3 regions of the Solibacillus sp. CAU 1738 genome follow, and region 3 is predicted to be linked to each of the others. Evidence: predicted binding sites of a transcription regulator. Region 3 holds the regulator's gene; each other region holds the start of a gene.
The links. The regulator LexA, encoded in region 3, represses DNA repair genes until DNA is damaged. The targets are predictions, from matches to a motif close to CGAACATATGTTCG.
Positions count from the first base shown of each region.

Region 1 (5,215 bases), on a different contig from region 3:
TGTCCTAAAAGTGAGGATTTCAACTCATTTAAGGACAGCTTTTTTATGTTGTATTGACAGTCTAAGGGTGCAGTGAAATTCTCCACATCTAACATTTGACGTATAATCTTTTTCATTAATGTAAGCTCGTGTATGATTTAGCCCTTTCATACATAGAACATTAAACTATAAATGGCTAGCACTCCGATTGCCCCAAGGACAACAAAAATCACGTTCACCCCCGAATAGGCAATGCCAAAAGCGACAACAGCGCCTAAAATCCCAAAGAAATAATCTCCTTGTTTCACGTAAAATATCGCAGGGAAAATAAGTGCACCTAAAATAGCAAATGGTATATTACGCAAGACACTTGTTAAAAATGGTGGTAGCTCAATGCCTTGTAAAAAAGTTAACGGAACTGCACGAGGTAAATACGTGACGAGTGCCATACCTAAAATCATCCACCAATAGGAAATACCCATAGGAAACCTTCTTTCTTATGTTAGGGAATGTTGTGCCCCTTTTTTTTTCTTGTCGAATCGTCTGTATACGATTTCTACAATAAGTGCTGATGCGAGCGCAGAGACAATAATTGCCCAACCTGTTGTTAGCCAATTTGTCCAATAAAATAAACAGTTAATAAGTGCTGCACTAGCGGCTAATATTACGATTTTACGATTGCCTTTCATAGATGGAACGAGCAGACCGATAAACATTGCATATAAAGCAATCGACATAGCGGACTGTAAAAATAGCGGTAAATTAGCACCAATTAAGTGCCCGACAGCAGTAAATAGCCACCAGCTCGTATATGCAGCGATATTAACGCCGCAACCAAATGCGAGTGGTAATCGTTCTTCTTTGCGAGTAGCTAAAACAGAAAATGTTTCGTCCGTTACTAAAAAAGCGAAAATACCTTTTCGCCATTTTTTATCCGCTGCCATTTTTTCATTTAATGAGGCAGACATTAAAAAATGACGGAAGTTGACGACAAATGTATTTAACACAATTACAATTGGATCCACTCCTTTTGAAATGAGCGTTAATGAAATGTATTGGGAAGCGCCAGCATATACGAAAATACTCATGGCCATAGCTTCGAATAAAGATAAACCAGTTGATTTTGCGAGCAAACCAAACGTTATAGCAACGGGGAAATAGCCAATCGCAATCGGCATGCCTGCTTTTAATCCATTAAAAAATCCAAGCTTTGTCATTTTTCAACCGCCTTAACTTAATTTTTTTGGCTATAATGAAAGAAAATATTCTATAATGTTTATTAGAGTATACATTTGTCTTTTTAAATAAACAATTAGGTTGTGAAAAAATGGAAGAAATGAGTCGCAATATTGGGTTTCAGCTAAAAAAAATTCGTCAGCAACGTCAAGCGAGTTTAGACGATATTGCAAAAGCTACAGGTGTCAGTAAGGCACAGCTTGCGCAAATCGAAAAAGGTGAGTCGAATCCTACTGTATCGACAATTTGGAAAATCGCATCAGGCCTTCGCATTTCATTTTCCTCTCTTTTGCAGCCACCAAAAGAGCAATTTCAAAAATACAATAGTAACCTCGCTGATTTTGTTGCAGAGGATGAAGGCAAATATCGTGTATATTCGATTATTCCGTATGATCCGGAGCGCGGCTGGGAGTTTTATAAAATTGAAATGGAGCCAGGTGTTATTCATAGAAGTGAGCCCCATACTGATGGGGTTGAAGAAACTGTAACTGTTATACAAGGACAAGCTATTATTCAATCTGGCAGCATGAAAGAAACTCTTGTAGCAGGCGAAACACTTGTTTTTTCGGGACAGCAAGCACATCAATATGAAAATCCAACTGAGCAATTAACAACATTGCATTTAATAATTCAATATAGATAGAGGAGATTGGCAGTGAAAGAATGGTTTACAATTGACACTATAGAACATATTATTCAACAGTATCAAATGCTAGGACCGCTTTTTAGTATGTTACTAACGGCGGTAGAAGCTTTTATACCGTTTATACCTCTTGTCGTAATCGTCATTGCAAATGTAAATGCATTTGGGTTCCTGTTCGGCTTTCTTATTTCATGGGCAGGTTCATCAATAGGTGCATATTTGCTATTTTTAGTCGTAAGGAAATTTGGTAAACATCCGAAGTTTCAAAAATATATCCAACGGCAGCGTGTACAAAAATTGATCAAATGGGTTGATATGAATGGTTTTACACCGCTATTAATTTTGCTATGTTTTCCGTTTACCCCAGCAATTATCGTGAATATCGTTGCAGGCTTATCGAATTTGCGCAAACAATATTATTTAATAGCAATTCTTGTCGGTAAATTAATAATGATCTTGACGATGAGCGGACTTGGCTATGATATACGCGCATTATTAACGGATCCTATAAAGCTTGTATTAGTAACGATTGTGCTCGTCATATTATGGTTTGCTGGCAAGCAGATGGAAAATCGATTAAATAAAAAAGTAGAGCGAGATTTGCGTGCTTTGGAAAAGGAAAAGGGGGTGTCCAGAAAGTAAAAACTTTCTGAACACCCTTTTCGCCTTTTGTTAATTATCAATTAAAAGAGGACGTCTCAAAATTACTTTTCAGACGTCCCCTTTTTGCATTACACGAACGTATATTCTTTGTATAATAGAAAATAAGAGGAGGGATTTGCGTGTCATTACGTATTATTTCTGGGCGTGCCGGAACTGGTAAAACGACGATGATTCACCAGGAAATTGTACAAGATTTAAAGGACAATCCATTTGGTCCACAAATCTTTATGATTGTGCCAGACCAAATGTCATTCAAGGCAGAATATGATTTAACAAATAAATACGGCATACAAGGAATTATGCGTGCACAAGTTCTCACATTTAAACGTTTAGCATGGTTTATATTACAGGAAACGGGCGGCATTGCACGTGAGAAAATTGATAGCTTCGGTTATCGCATGCTCATTCGCCGTATTTTAGAAGATAATAAAGAACGATTTTCACTTTTTAGACAAGCAGCCGGGAAGCGTGGTTTTACGCAAGAAGTAGAATTATTACTACGTGAATTTAGTCAATATGATGTAACAAGTACATCGATTATTGATGTCATTGCTGAGCTGGAGACAAATAAAGCACCAAACACTTTAATTGCGAAAATGAAAGATTTCCAAATCATTTTACAAGAGCTAGAAGTGTATATCGGAGAAAGCTATGTAGATGGAGAAGGCTTTTACCCTATTTTAGTAGAGCAATTGAAAAACTCATCCAAAATAAAAGATGCAGATGTTTATATAGATGGATTTACAGCGTTTACCGTCCGTGAATTTGCCATTGTAGAACAATTACTTGCTTTAGCGAAACGTGTAACAATCGTATTGCCATTTGATGATGTGCACGCTGCTACTGAGCCGGAAGCATTATTTCACCGTGCCGCATTTACGTATGATAAGCTCATAAATTTTGCGATGCAGCAAAGCATTGATGTCGAATCTCGCGTGCATTTAGAGAGAGGACATCGCTTTAATAATCCGGACTTAGCGCATATTGAAGCGAATTTTCATGCACCAATACCGGCTACACAGCTAGCGACAGGCGATGTGCAAATTTTTGAAGGGGCCAATCGCCGTGCAGAAGTGCAAAGTATTGCTCGGGAAATAGTACGCCTCGTTACAGAGGAAAATCTTCGGTATAAAGATATTGGGATTATGTACCGTCAAGCAGATGTATATGACCCGATTCTTTCCACAACATTTCAACAATATGATATTCCATTTTTCATGAATGAAAAGCGCCCAATGCTGCATCATCCGTTCATAGAATTTATGCGCTCATCATTAGAAGCAATCACTTCAAACTGGCAATATGAACCGGTATTTCGGAGTATAAAAACTGATTTATTTTTTCCATTAGGCGTGAATATTAGCGAATACCGCGAAAAAATGGACAATCTCGAAAACTTTGTAATTGCCAAGGGGATTATCGGCAATCGCTGGCATGATGACTTTATGTGGCAATACCGAAGATTCCGTGCGCTCGAAAAGTTTGAAAATGTACAAACTGATAGTGAGCTAGCGATACAAAAAAGATTAGCAGATGCACGAAATATTGTGCGTACACCATTAATGAAGCTGCAAACGGCATTAAAACAAGCGACAACAGGGCTAGACATTGGGCATGCATTGTACGCGTATGCAGAGGATTTACAGCTGTATGAAAAGTTGCAAGTGATGAAGGAACAGGAATTAGAAAGTGCTGCACTCGATTTCGCGAGCGAACACGACCAAGTGTGGAATGGTTGGGTAAATGTACTTGAGCAATTTGTACTGATGTTTGGAGAACAGGAAGTATCATTAGAAGAAGCGGCTCAAATCCTAGATGAGGGCTATGATTCACTCCAATTTTCAAATATCCCACCAGCAATAGATGAAGTTACGATTGCTACTGTTGAATATTCTCGCTTTGATAATATGAAAGCGGTATTTATTATCGGTGTGAATGATGGCGTATATCCGATGCGTATCGATAAAGAAGGCTTAGTATCAGATGCAGAACGCGAATTCTTTGATAGCATTGATTACGAACTATCGCCAAATTCAAAAAGTCGTCTATTGCAAGAAGCATTTTTAATTTACCGAGCGATGACATCACCAACATCAAAACTTTATATTACTTACCCAACTGCCGATGAGGAAAGTAAAGGATTATTACCATCGCTTTATATAAACCGCTTGCATAAATTATTTACAATTGACGGCAAACGTACATTACCTCATATTAGAGTCTTTATTGACCCAATTGAAGAAATGGATGTAGAGCGTGTTTTAACATATATTCGTCATCCGAGTCCATCTGTTGCTTATTTAACAATGCAGTTAAAGCAAGCGCAGCACACGAAAGAATTAGCACCAGAATGGGTTGCCCTACATGCATTTTATGAGCAATACCCAGAATGGAAACGGGTCCTTCAAATAGTAACGAAACCATTATACAAAAAGAATGAAGCAGAACCATTGACGCCAGAAGTGACAGAAGCATTGTACGGGCAAGAGTTGCAATCGAGTGTTTCACGCATAGAGAAATTTTATCGTTGTCCGTTTTCACATTTTACGACGTACGGTTTACGCTTAGAGGAACGCTCGGAATATCGTCTTGAAACATTTGCAATGGGTGATTTATTCCACGAGGCGTTACGTACAATTTTAGCGAGTACAGATGGACCTCCAAAAAACTATTTGGAATGTTTACAGAAAGCGC
Region 1 is NZ_JBDQQN010000003.1:617,801-623,015, forward strand. Features, by position in the region: gene AAFN87_RS12305 (AzlD domain-containing protein) at 147-461, opposite strand; gene AAFN87_RS12310 (AzlC family ABC transporter permease) at 477-1,196, opposite strand; gene AAFN87_RS12315 (helix-turn-helix domain-containing protein) at 1,307-1,858, shown strand; gene AAFN87_RS12320 (TVP38/TMEM64 family protein) at 1,871-2,500, shown strand; gene addB (helicase-exonuclease AddAB subunit AddB) at 2,641-5,215, shown strand, end outside.
Region 1: addB (helicase-exonuclease AddAB subunit AddB) is a predicted target of LexA. The motif match lies at 2,595-2,608, and genes of this name have one in related genera.

Region 2 (5,215 bases), on a different contig from region 3:
CGTTTCACTTGTCGTTCTATCGTAAAATTAGCTACGATCATTAATAATAATACAGCAACTATTGCTGCTACAAGCGTTGCAAATAAAATATTCGATAAAACTGTATTCGAAATAGTTGTAAGTAAATATGTACCATTTGATAAAGGAGTAACATAATTATAGGCTCTCTTACCATCAAAGTGAGTCGGCCCATTACTTTTTTGCCCACTTATCACTTCTGCTTGCATAAACCCTGCATCAGTTAATGGTTTATCATTTGTAGCTGCTAATACTGTCCCAGTCTCATCGACTACTGCTGCATATAATACAGTTTCGTTTAAATGCGTATTTAGTTCATTCATGTAAAACTCTTTCCCAATTTGAGCCTCTAGGTCGAGTAAATTTTGTCCATTTCGCGCAACTTGAATAATTTGAGGTGAATTCCAGCCTCCAACACCTACAAATTTATAAAATTCCCCATCAACATCTCTAATTTGGGCAGGTTGAACGACTGAAGTCACTTCACCTGTAAGAAGCTTCATATATTCATAAGCTTGTCCATTCGGGTCTGAACCGAAATTAAAATTGACTGATGGGGCAATCGATGTCACTGTTGTATTTCCTTGATCATCTGTACTCCAAATTTCATCAATTCCTCCAAGCTCAGCAAGCTTTTTAAAATCTTTATGAGTACCTCCATTGGCAAAAATCCATGATGCTAGTACCGATTCAGCTACCATTTCATCTTCCATTATTTGTTCCGAAACTTCTCGAGAAAGAATTGCACCTTCCAAACCAAGCTTAATAGACTCAACAAGTGCCTCACCTTGTTTTTGAATATTATTATTAGTCGTAGTGTAAATAAATGTTGATAATACCCCGATAATAAGCACTATCGATATAATAATAGGTGTCATCATCTTCCATTTCATTGACTTGAACATTGGAGCCCTCCTAAATAACGCGAATAATAATACGTAGTAATAACTTACTATTAATGTATGTTATTACTAATATTTTACTGTATATTAAGGAGGATTTTTATTTATTTTTTTCATTTTTTACTATATTTTGTTGCTTTTTAATGAAAATAGACACAAAAATTTCTCTTTACTAAATGCGTATTTTTTAACCGTTTTTAATTAGTTTCTGCAGTTTCCATTCAAAACTAGCGAAATCATCAGCAATATATGTGTGATGGAAAATATCCTGTGCTTGTTGTAATAATATCTTTAAGTCATTTGCTAAAAATCTTGCACTAATATGATTTAATATTAAATATTTTGCACTTGCTTTTTTTGCCACTGTTGCCGCTTCTGTATTTGTTGCATGCCCGTAACTTGCTGCTAAATGCTTTGTTAAATGATCGAACGTTGCTTCATGGATAACAATATCTGCATTTTTACTTAATCGAATTGCATTGTCACAATATTTTGTATCACCTAATATCGTTAAAATAAATCCCGGCTTTTCTGGTGCTGTAACATCACTGCTAAGGACGATTTCTCCATTTGGGAGCGTTACATTTTCACCACGCTTCAACATACCAAGTAAAGGTCCTTTCGGTACACCGTACGCCAATGCTTTATCAATTAATAACTCACCCGGCAGTGCCTTTTGCTCGATTCGATAGCCAAAACAAGGAATCACATGTTCAAGAGGTAGTGCACTTACAACAAATTGCTCATCCTCGAATACAATGCCTTCTTGCACTTCTACATATTCGATAGGATACGTTACATGTGTGTTCGTTGTAGCAAGTGTCGCTTCAATCCATTCCTTTAAACGAGACGGACCGTAAATTGTCAATGTGTCCTCTCCCCCTAAAAATGACCGGGAGCTCAGCAGGCCAGGCAAACCAAAAATATGGTCTCCATGTAAATGTGTAATAAAAATTTTCTCTATTTTTCGCGGCTTAATCGTTGTGTGTAGAATTTGATGTTGCGTCCCTTCCCCACAATCAAATAGCCAAATTGTACCGCGTTCCTCTAATAGTTTGACTGCCAGTGCGCTTGTATTGCGTTCTTTTGAGGGCATTCCTGCACCTGTTCCTAAAAATTGTAGCTGCATTTGCCCACCACTCCTTATGTGTGATCATCTAAAAAATCTTTACTAAAACTCGTATTAGCATGATATTTGCCTATTTTCGGCGCATCTATACCGCGCTTTATAATACCTTTACCAAACTTTTTCTCTAAATTTTGAACTAGCTCAATAATCGGCTCATCCTTAATATACTCCTCGAAATTAAATAAATTCAGCTGCTGCGTGGACTGGTGCTGATCAATGACATTTGATACTGTCACACCAAGCAGTCTTATAGGTGACTCATCCCAATGCTTTTGAAAAAGTGCCCAAGCAATTTCGAAAATATCATCCTTACTAGCAATTGCATTAGTCACTGATTTACTTCGAGTTTGATTATGCCAATCAGCATCCCGTATATATAAAATAACTGTTGTCCCAGCTAACCGTTTTGCATGTAAACGTTCTGCCACTTTTGTACATAGCTTTTCAATCGTTTCTTTTAAAATATAGTATTCCGTTTCATCACGCGGTAATGTAGTGGAATTGCCAACACTTTTCGTATCATAAATGGAATTAGGATCAACCGCTCGATCGTCGTCCCCATTTGCCCGCGCTCGTAATCGCTCCCCATTTATACCGAGCAGCTGCCGTATTTGATGCGGCTCGACATTTGCTAATTGCCCAATTGTTTCGACCTTAATAGTCGTTAATTTTTCTGCCGTTTTCTTGCCGATTCCGTGCATATCAATGACCGGGCGCGGCCAAAGAATATTAGGGATATCACGCTTTCTTAATACGGTAATGCCCATTGGTTTTTTCATATCCGATGCTGTTTTTGCTAGAAATTTATTCGGAGCTACTCCAATTGAGCAAGGCAACTTTAGCTCTGAATAAATACGCTGTTGTATTTCCTCGACAATTTGAAGGGCATGCCGCTGTTCACATAAATCTGTAATATCGATATACCCTTCATCAATTGAAACAGGCTCTACTAACGGCGTATATTCACGTAGCAAATCAAAAAATTGTTTAGAGCTATGCCGGTAACGGTCAAAATTAGGCGGTAATGTAATGAGCTGTGGACATAAACGCTTTGCCTCACCTATCGTCATCGTAGTCTTCACTCCAAAAGCCCGAGCTTCATAGGAGCACGTGATTATAATGCCGCGCCTTTCTTGCGGATTTCCGGCTATTGCAACCGGCTGCCCCTTCAAACTTTCATCATAAATTTGCTCTACAGAAGCATAAAAACAATTCATATCAATGTGTAAAACGATGCGCTTTGCCACTTATGTCACCACACTTTTTATTATTTATTATACGCGAAAACGTAAAAAGCGAACATCAATTCTTTTTTACATATTTTATAAGCAAATTCAATTTCCTTCAATACAAAAGAAGCGCTCTTTTCGCAGGATTATACTACGAAATAGGCGCTTCCAATTGTTATTACATGTACAATTAAGTATTAAATTGTTTTTTCTCTTGTGATTCCTTAACTTGAGAAAGTGCTTTTAATATTAAGCAATTCAGCGATTCATTATTTTTAAATTGCTCCACGATTAGCTTTGTACCGAAAGCCTGAATCTGAAAAAACTCTTCAGCTTGAGGAATTGATTTTCCTTGCGCTTTTGCTTCAAAATATTCATGTCTTAGCTGTAATATATATTCTATTTTCCCTTCAATATTCATTAGTGCCAATAGCTTTTCTAAAAATAAAAAGCCGAAATAATAGGAAAATAAAAAGCGCTCTTCAGACGAGGATTCATCAATACAGCCTTTATATAAGTCATTTTGATTCACAATATTTACCGCCATCATTTCAATTGAAAACTCCATGCACTTATATGGATCCAGTATCCCTTCATGTTGGTTGCTTTCGTTTAATAACCAAAAATTAAAAATGAATTCCTGTAGTTCCTTTTGGGCATTGTATTTTAACGGAAGCGGTAATACACAACAATTCCATTCATTCACAAATAACTTAAACTCATTTAACAGTTCGGGCTTTATGACAAAAATACTGTCATGTTCAATTGATAACTCCCAGTTCATGGATTGGCGGCCCCCATAGTAAACTTCACATGAAAATTTCATATAAGTTAGATTTTAACGATAGAAAAATTAATACTATATTTTTCTATCATATTTTATACGAAAGGGAAAAAACTTACAAGTCGTATTATTTTAATTATTCGAATAATATAGGAATTATCGCTCTTTTTGGAGTGTTCCTACATACATTTTGTAATGCTTTCGTACTTGCACCCTATGCGGCTAATGAGCAAACGATTAAATCTAAAATTCATGATTCACTAAATAAAATTTCATGCATGCTGTGCTCTCAAGAGTTATTTATCTATTCGTTTTAAATTGTAAATAGCAAGTAAAATTATAAACCAAATTGGTGTCAGCAATAATGCTTGTCGTGTAGATGGTGTAAAGAACATAACAATTAATAAAAATAAGAAAAACGCTAGCACAACATAGTTAATAAATGGTGTAAACGGTGCTTTGAAAATAGATGATTTGTGCAACTTTGGACGTTTACGTTTATAAATAATATGAGAAATTAATATAATGCTCCATACCCAAATGAAACAGATTGCACTAATTGTCGTAACGATGCTAAATGCATTTTCTGGCATTAATTTGCTTAAAAGTGCTCCGATTGATACGACAATTGTAGAAACAACAAGTGCATTGCTCGGCACACTATTTTTATTTAATTTCGCAAATGATTTTGATGCTTGTTTATTTTTACCTAAATTAAAGAGCATGCGACTTGTTGAAAATAGACCACTATTCCCTGCTGATGCAGCTGAAGTTAATACAACGAAATTAATAATACCTGCAGCAATCGGAATACCTATTAAGCTAAATACTTGTACGAACGGGCTACTGCTAGCCGACATTGTATTCCACGGGTTAATGCATAAAATAACGAATAATGCACCTACATAAAATAATAAAATGCGCATTGGGATTTTATTTATTGCCGAAGGAATATTTTTCTTTGGATTAGCTGTTTCGGCAGCGGTAACACCGACAAGCTCTACCCCAACGAATGCAAACACGACCATTTGGAAAGCCATTAAAAATCCTGCTATTCCGTTCGGGAAAAAGCCTCCATATGCCCATAAATTTTCAACGGAAACTTTCCCCGTACCTGTTTCAAAGCCTGTTATTAGCATAAAAATACCGATTG
Region 2 is NZ_JBDQQN010000001.1:753,076-758,290, reverse strand. Features, by position in the region: gene AAFN87_RS03845 (methyl-accepting chemotaxis protein) at 1-923, opposite strand, end outside; gene rnz (ribonuclease Z) at 1,108-2,049, opposite strand; gene AAFN87_RS03835 (DNA polymerase IV) at 2,064-3,296, opposite strand; gene AAFN87_RS03830 (hypothetical protein) at 3,469-4,062, opposite strand; gene AAFN87_RS03825 (amino acid permease) at 4,359-5,215, opposite strand, start outside.
Region 2: AAFN87_RS03835 (DNA polymerase IV) is a predicted target of LexA. The motif match lies at 3,346-3,359, and genes of this name have one in related genera.

Region 3 (5,215 bases):
GTAAGTTGCAGCAAGGTGAGCTTCTGCCATAGCCATACCTACTGTCATTGCGATTCCTTGACCAAGTGGACCAGTTGTCGCTTCAACTCCAACAGTATGCCCATACTCTGGGTGACCTGGTGTCTTTGAATCCCATTGACGGAAGTTTTTAATTTCTTCCATGTCTAAACCATAACCACCTAAGTGTAATAGGCTGTATAATAACATTGAACCATGACCTGCTGATAATACGAAACGGTCACGGTTAAACCATTTTGGATTTTGAGGGTTATGACGTAATTGCTTCGTCCATAAAGTATATGCCATTGGTGCTGCACCCATTGGTAGTCCTGGGTGACCTGAGTTTGCTTTCTCGATTGCATCAATTGATAAAGTTCGAATTGCGTTAATTGCTAACTGATCCACGTGTTGTGTCATTTTATGACATCCTTTCTCGTGCTAATTATTATTCTTTATTAGTTTAGTCAAGAATCATAAAGAAAACAATGCTTAGTGTAACATTTATTCCAATTATGTCATACTTATTGCTAAATGTGTCACAATAAATGATAACTCATGATTAAGTTAGTTTAAAAAATCTCTTTGTTTTTTAATGCTTTTCAATTTTTCAGGTGTTACATCATTACCGTTTGGATCAACAACCTTGACATGCTCAATTGTGTCACGCATTGTTGAACGGAATGTATCTAAATATTCTTTTCTTAATAATGTACGTTCCTTCGCTTCCTCTTCTGATAAAATACCTGCCTTTGCTTTCTTTGATAACTCGTTAATTCGTGCTATTTTTTCTTTTGACAACATAATTTTCTCACCCTTCTAAATAACCTATTTAAAAGGTATGAGAAAATGACTCTAAGCGCAAGTGTTTAGCCTTCAAGTCCGTCTTGATATTCAGCATATCGTCTGTGTACTGTTGCTTTACTAACTTGAAAACCAACACTTTGTAAAGTTGATGCAATTTCTGCGAATGTAAACCCTTTGTTACGAAGTTTTACTATTTCTTCTATTGGCACTTCAATGCGCTCTCGCCCTTCCATATTACCACGGTCTTTTAAATTTTCTTCAGGACGATATCCATTTTCAACTGCTCGACGCATGCCACGCCGGATTTTCGCATTATGAAGTTTTCGTTGGTATTCCTCTACAATAGCTAATATTTCTAATAACATTGTATCCATCTCATTTAATGCGATTGGTCCTGCTTCATTTAATGAAAATACGGTAATCGCTTGCTTTTGTAAAAGATGTAAAACTGCCACACGTGCGTTTCCCCGTCCTAAACGGGTTTCATCTTGTACAAATAGCGCAGAAATTTTATGTGTTTTCATATAATCAAGCATATCTAATAAACCTTCACGATCTACGTCGAAACCGCTTTGCTGATCTTGAAAGACCTCTACAATTGCGTAATTCATTTTCTTAGCATAAGTTGTCAATTCTTCTTTTTGACGTGCTAATGATGTTTGTTGAGTCGATTTTTCCGTACTAACTCTGGCATAAACGACCGCTTGTTCATTACTCATTAATTTTCACTCGCTACTTTAACAGAATTGCTTTCTTCTGTTGTTATTTTTGCAATATAATTGGAACTTTTCTCAACAGGAATCTTTAACTGCTGCCCAATGATAATTGTTTCATTAGCTAATCGATTTTCCTCTTTAACAAAGATAATCCAGTCTTGCATCGACATTTTACCACGATATTCATTTGCTAACGACCATAAAGTATCACCATGTTCGACAAAAACTTGTTCGTATTGTTCAATTTTTTCATCTGTAATCGCTACAACTGAAATAACAAATAATGAAAATAAGAAAAGTACTGTAATATAGCTGTTTTGTTTTACCCAATTCATAATAAAATCCCCTTTTATCGAATACTTGTTCGGAATGTATGTTCTTAATTTATACCGAACATTTGTTTTTGTCAACCACTTTTCAGAACCTATGTTTGCTTTTGTGTTCGCATCCTGCTATACTGAAAATAATTAAAAATGTTCTTATATTCCAAAAAGAGGTGAGTTAATTGACAAAAGTATCAAAACGCCAAGAAGCCATTTTGGCTTTTATTAAAGAAGAGGTTCGTTCAAAAGGTTATCCACCATCAGTACGTGAAATAGGTGAAGCAGTTGGTCTTGCGTCAAGTTCGACTGTACATGGGCATCTTGCTCGTTTAGAAAGCAAAGGACTAATTCGACGTGACGCAACAAAGCCTCGCGCAATCGAGGTTTTAGACCAAGATGATAATATAGTTCAAAAACAAGATGTTATTCATGTACCACTTATAGGAAAAGTTACGGCAGGTTTACCGATTTCTGCAATTGAAAATATTGAAGAATACTTCCCTCTGCCAAATACATATGGCACAAGCGAAGACCAATTATTTATGCTAGAAATTATGGGAGAATCCATGATTGAAGCTGGCATTTTAGATGGAGATTATGTCATTGTTAAACAAAAATCAACGGCGGACAATGGGGATATTGTCGTTGCAATGACTGAAGATGATGAAGCGACTGTTAAACGTTTCTTCAAAGAAAAAACGCATTTCCGTTTACAACCTGAAAATTCCTCAATGGATCCTATTCTAGTAAATCAAGTAACGATTTTAGGAAAAGTAGTTGGTTTATATCGTAAAGTACTATAATGTGATTTGCTTTCAATGGGAGTTTATTAGGCAATAGAAAAGAAAGTGAAATTTAATAGCATTTTGCCTTAAACACTCCAATTCGGGGTGTTTTTAGGTTCATGTATTTGCCAACTTTTTTTGTGCATCTTCCTATTGCAAACTCTCTTTAATAGAAAAAAAAGCATTTGAACTTTCTCTGTTCAAATGCTCCTTCTCCTATTTACAAGCCTTGATAAATGCTTCGAATAATTTAATAGAGTGTGTGTCTCCTGCTGGCGCAAGCGCTTCAGGATGCCATTGCACACCAATACAAAATGGATGCTCAGGATGTTCAATTGCTTCATTAATCCCATCTGAAGCTAAACCTGCTGATATTAACCCCTCACCTAATTGATCAATCGCTTGATGATGGAAGGAATTTGTTCTAATGGAGCTGCTTCCAAAAATACTTAATAATTTTTCTCCTGTAATGTTGACAGAATGTGTTACTTCATGTCGAATTGAAGATTGAATATGAGCAATCGGCTGCTCCCACTGTGAATCAATATCTTGAATTAATGTACCACCAAATGCAACATTTAACACTTGGTGACCACGACATATTGCTAAAATGGGCATATTCTTTTTAAACGCAGCATGGAAGAGATCCAAATCGCTCGTATCTCGGTGAGTATGAAATGCCCCCAGTTTTCTATGCGGCTCCTGTCCAAATAAAATGGGATCAACGTCGTGTCCACCAATTAAAATAAGTCCGTCTATACGATTTAAAATCGGTTCTATATCATTACCAGCTATATGAGGGATACAAAGCGGAATTCCCCCTGCAAGCTCAACTGAATTTATATAAGTATTATTAATTTCTAGTTTGTTATCCCCTGTATGCATTGTTAATCCAATAATCGGCTTCATAAAACGCCCTCCAATTTCATCTTTATTCTATAAATATACCATTATTCCCCTTATTAGATACAGATAATTCTGTTAATTATAACGATAAAAGAATTTACATTTTGAGTTTTGATACATATCGAAGAATGGCAAACTAAGTCTAGCTGAGAATACACACACTCAAACAGCAAGAATACGAATTGTCAGCTATTATATGCACTCAACTGCTATGTATTTACTAACAAATCTCCTAAAAGCAAAGAAAAAACGTATTGCTACGTTAATACAATACGTTTTTAAAATAGCTTCATATACCAATCTATCATTTTATCTCCATAAAAATAGACAATGATTGTGGCAATCGCGATCGAAGGTCCAAATGGTATAGGAGCCTTCCTACCTTGACCACGCAGCTTTAATACAATAACCCCGGTAATCATTCCAATTACTGATGCAATAAATAATGTTAGTAAGGTGTTGAATGTTCCAAGTACAAGGCCGATGACTAAAAATAATTTAATGTCACCACCACCCATACCACCTTTTGAAATAATCGCGATTAATAATAATATACCAAAACCAATAATTGCCCCTACGATACTATCCCACCACGGATCCAGCGGTACTATAATACGTCCTATAATTAATAAAATGCCGAAAAATAGTAGAATTTTATCGGGAATTAACATATATGCTATATCTGATACTGTAATTATTACTAATAATGAAATAAATATTAAAGCAACTGCAAGCTCTAATTGAAAACCGATTGTCCAAAAGGCATATGCAAATAACAGTCCTGTTATTAGCTCTGTAATCATATAAATCGGAGAAATTTTTGCCTTACAAGTGCGACATTTCCCGCGCAATAATACATACGAAAAAACAGGAACTAGATCTAGAGCGCCTAGTTGCCTGTTACAATTCGTGCAATGAGATGGAGGTGAAACAATCGACTCCTTTTTTGGTACACGTAAACCGACGACATTGAAAAATGAACCGAATACAAGCCCGAAAATAAATGCAAATATGGTATAAGCTATATCCATGTTAAATGCCCCTAACTATTTCCTGTTCTATCTTATTGATTGCCTTCATAATAGAAAGTCGTTACTTGAATCGTAGCAGCAACTCCTTCAGAACGTTCTTCTGCAAATGCATTTTCCTCGCCCGGTAAAGCAAAATCAACCATATCTACGTGCATCACACGCTCCAGGGTTTCTAACTCCTTTAAAAATTGCTCTAGCTTTGCCGCATTTGGACCTTCTACATCAATACTGAACGTCAACATTTTTAGCTCTGCCGGCAAAGATTCTTTTGCGATTGATGAAACAGGTAATGCCCCTGACGTTGTTTGTTGATCATTTGTTTGTGCGCTAACTGCGACAGTATCTGTATTTTCCGTAGTAGACTGACTAGCATCCTCAGTCGACTCTTCTTGATTAGGATCCTGTAATTGCGATTCAGCAACTAGAGAATCATAGTTATTAAACTTAATAGCGAGAACGCGTGAATCTGAAACGAATTCGATTTCTTCTAGATTTAGTAATAGCTCCACCAAATTACGATCTTGAGGAACTTTTTTACGTAGTGCAAATTGATTTGGTGTACCTTTCTCTTGTTCACTACTTACAGCTGTGATTTGGTTTTGTAAGCCCGATACATCTGATTGTAAGTTAGAAACAGAGCTTTGCATAGC
Region 3 is NZ_JBDQQN010000002.1:510,008-515,222, forward strand. Features, by position in the region: gene tkt (transketolase) at 1-417, opposite strand, end outside; gene AAFN87_RS07625 (DUF896 domain-containing protein) at 565-801, opposite strand; gene AAFN87_RS07630 (YneB family resolvase-like protein) at 867-1,523, opposite strand; gene yneA (cell division suppressor protein YneA) at 1,523-1,855, opposite strand; gene lexA (transcriptional repressor LexA) at 2,026-2,646, shown strand; gene AAFN87_RS07645 (gamma-glutamyl-gamma-aminobutyrate hydrolase family protein) at 2,845-3,537, opposite strand; gene AAFN87_RS07650 (prepilin peptidase) at 3,813-4,565, opposite strand; gene AAFN87_RS07655 (potassium transporter) at 4,598-5,215, opposite strand, start outside.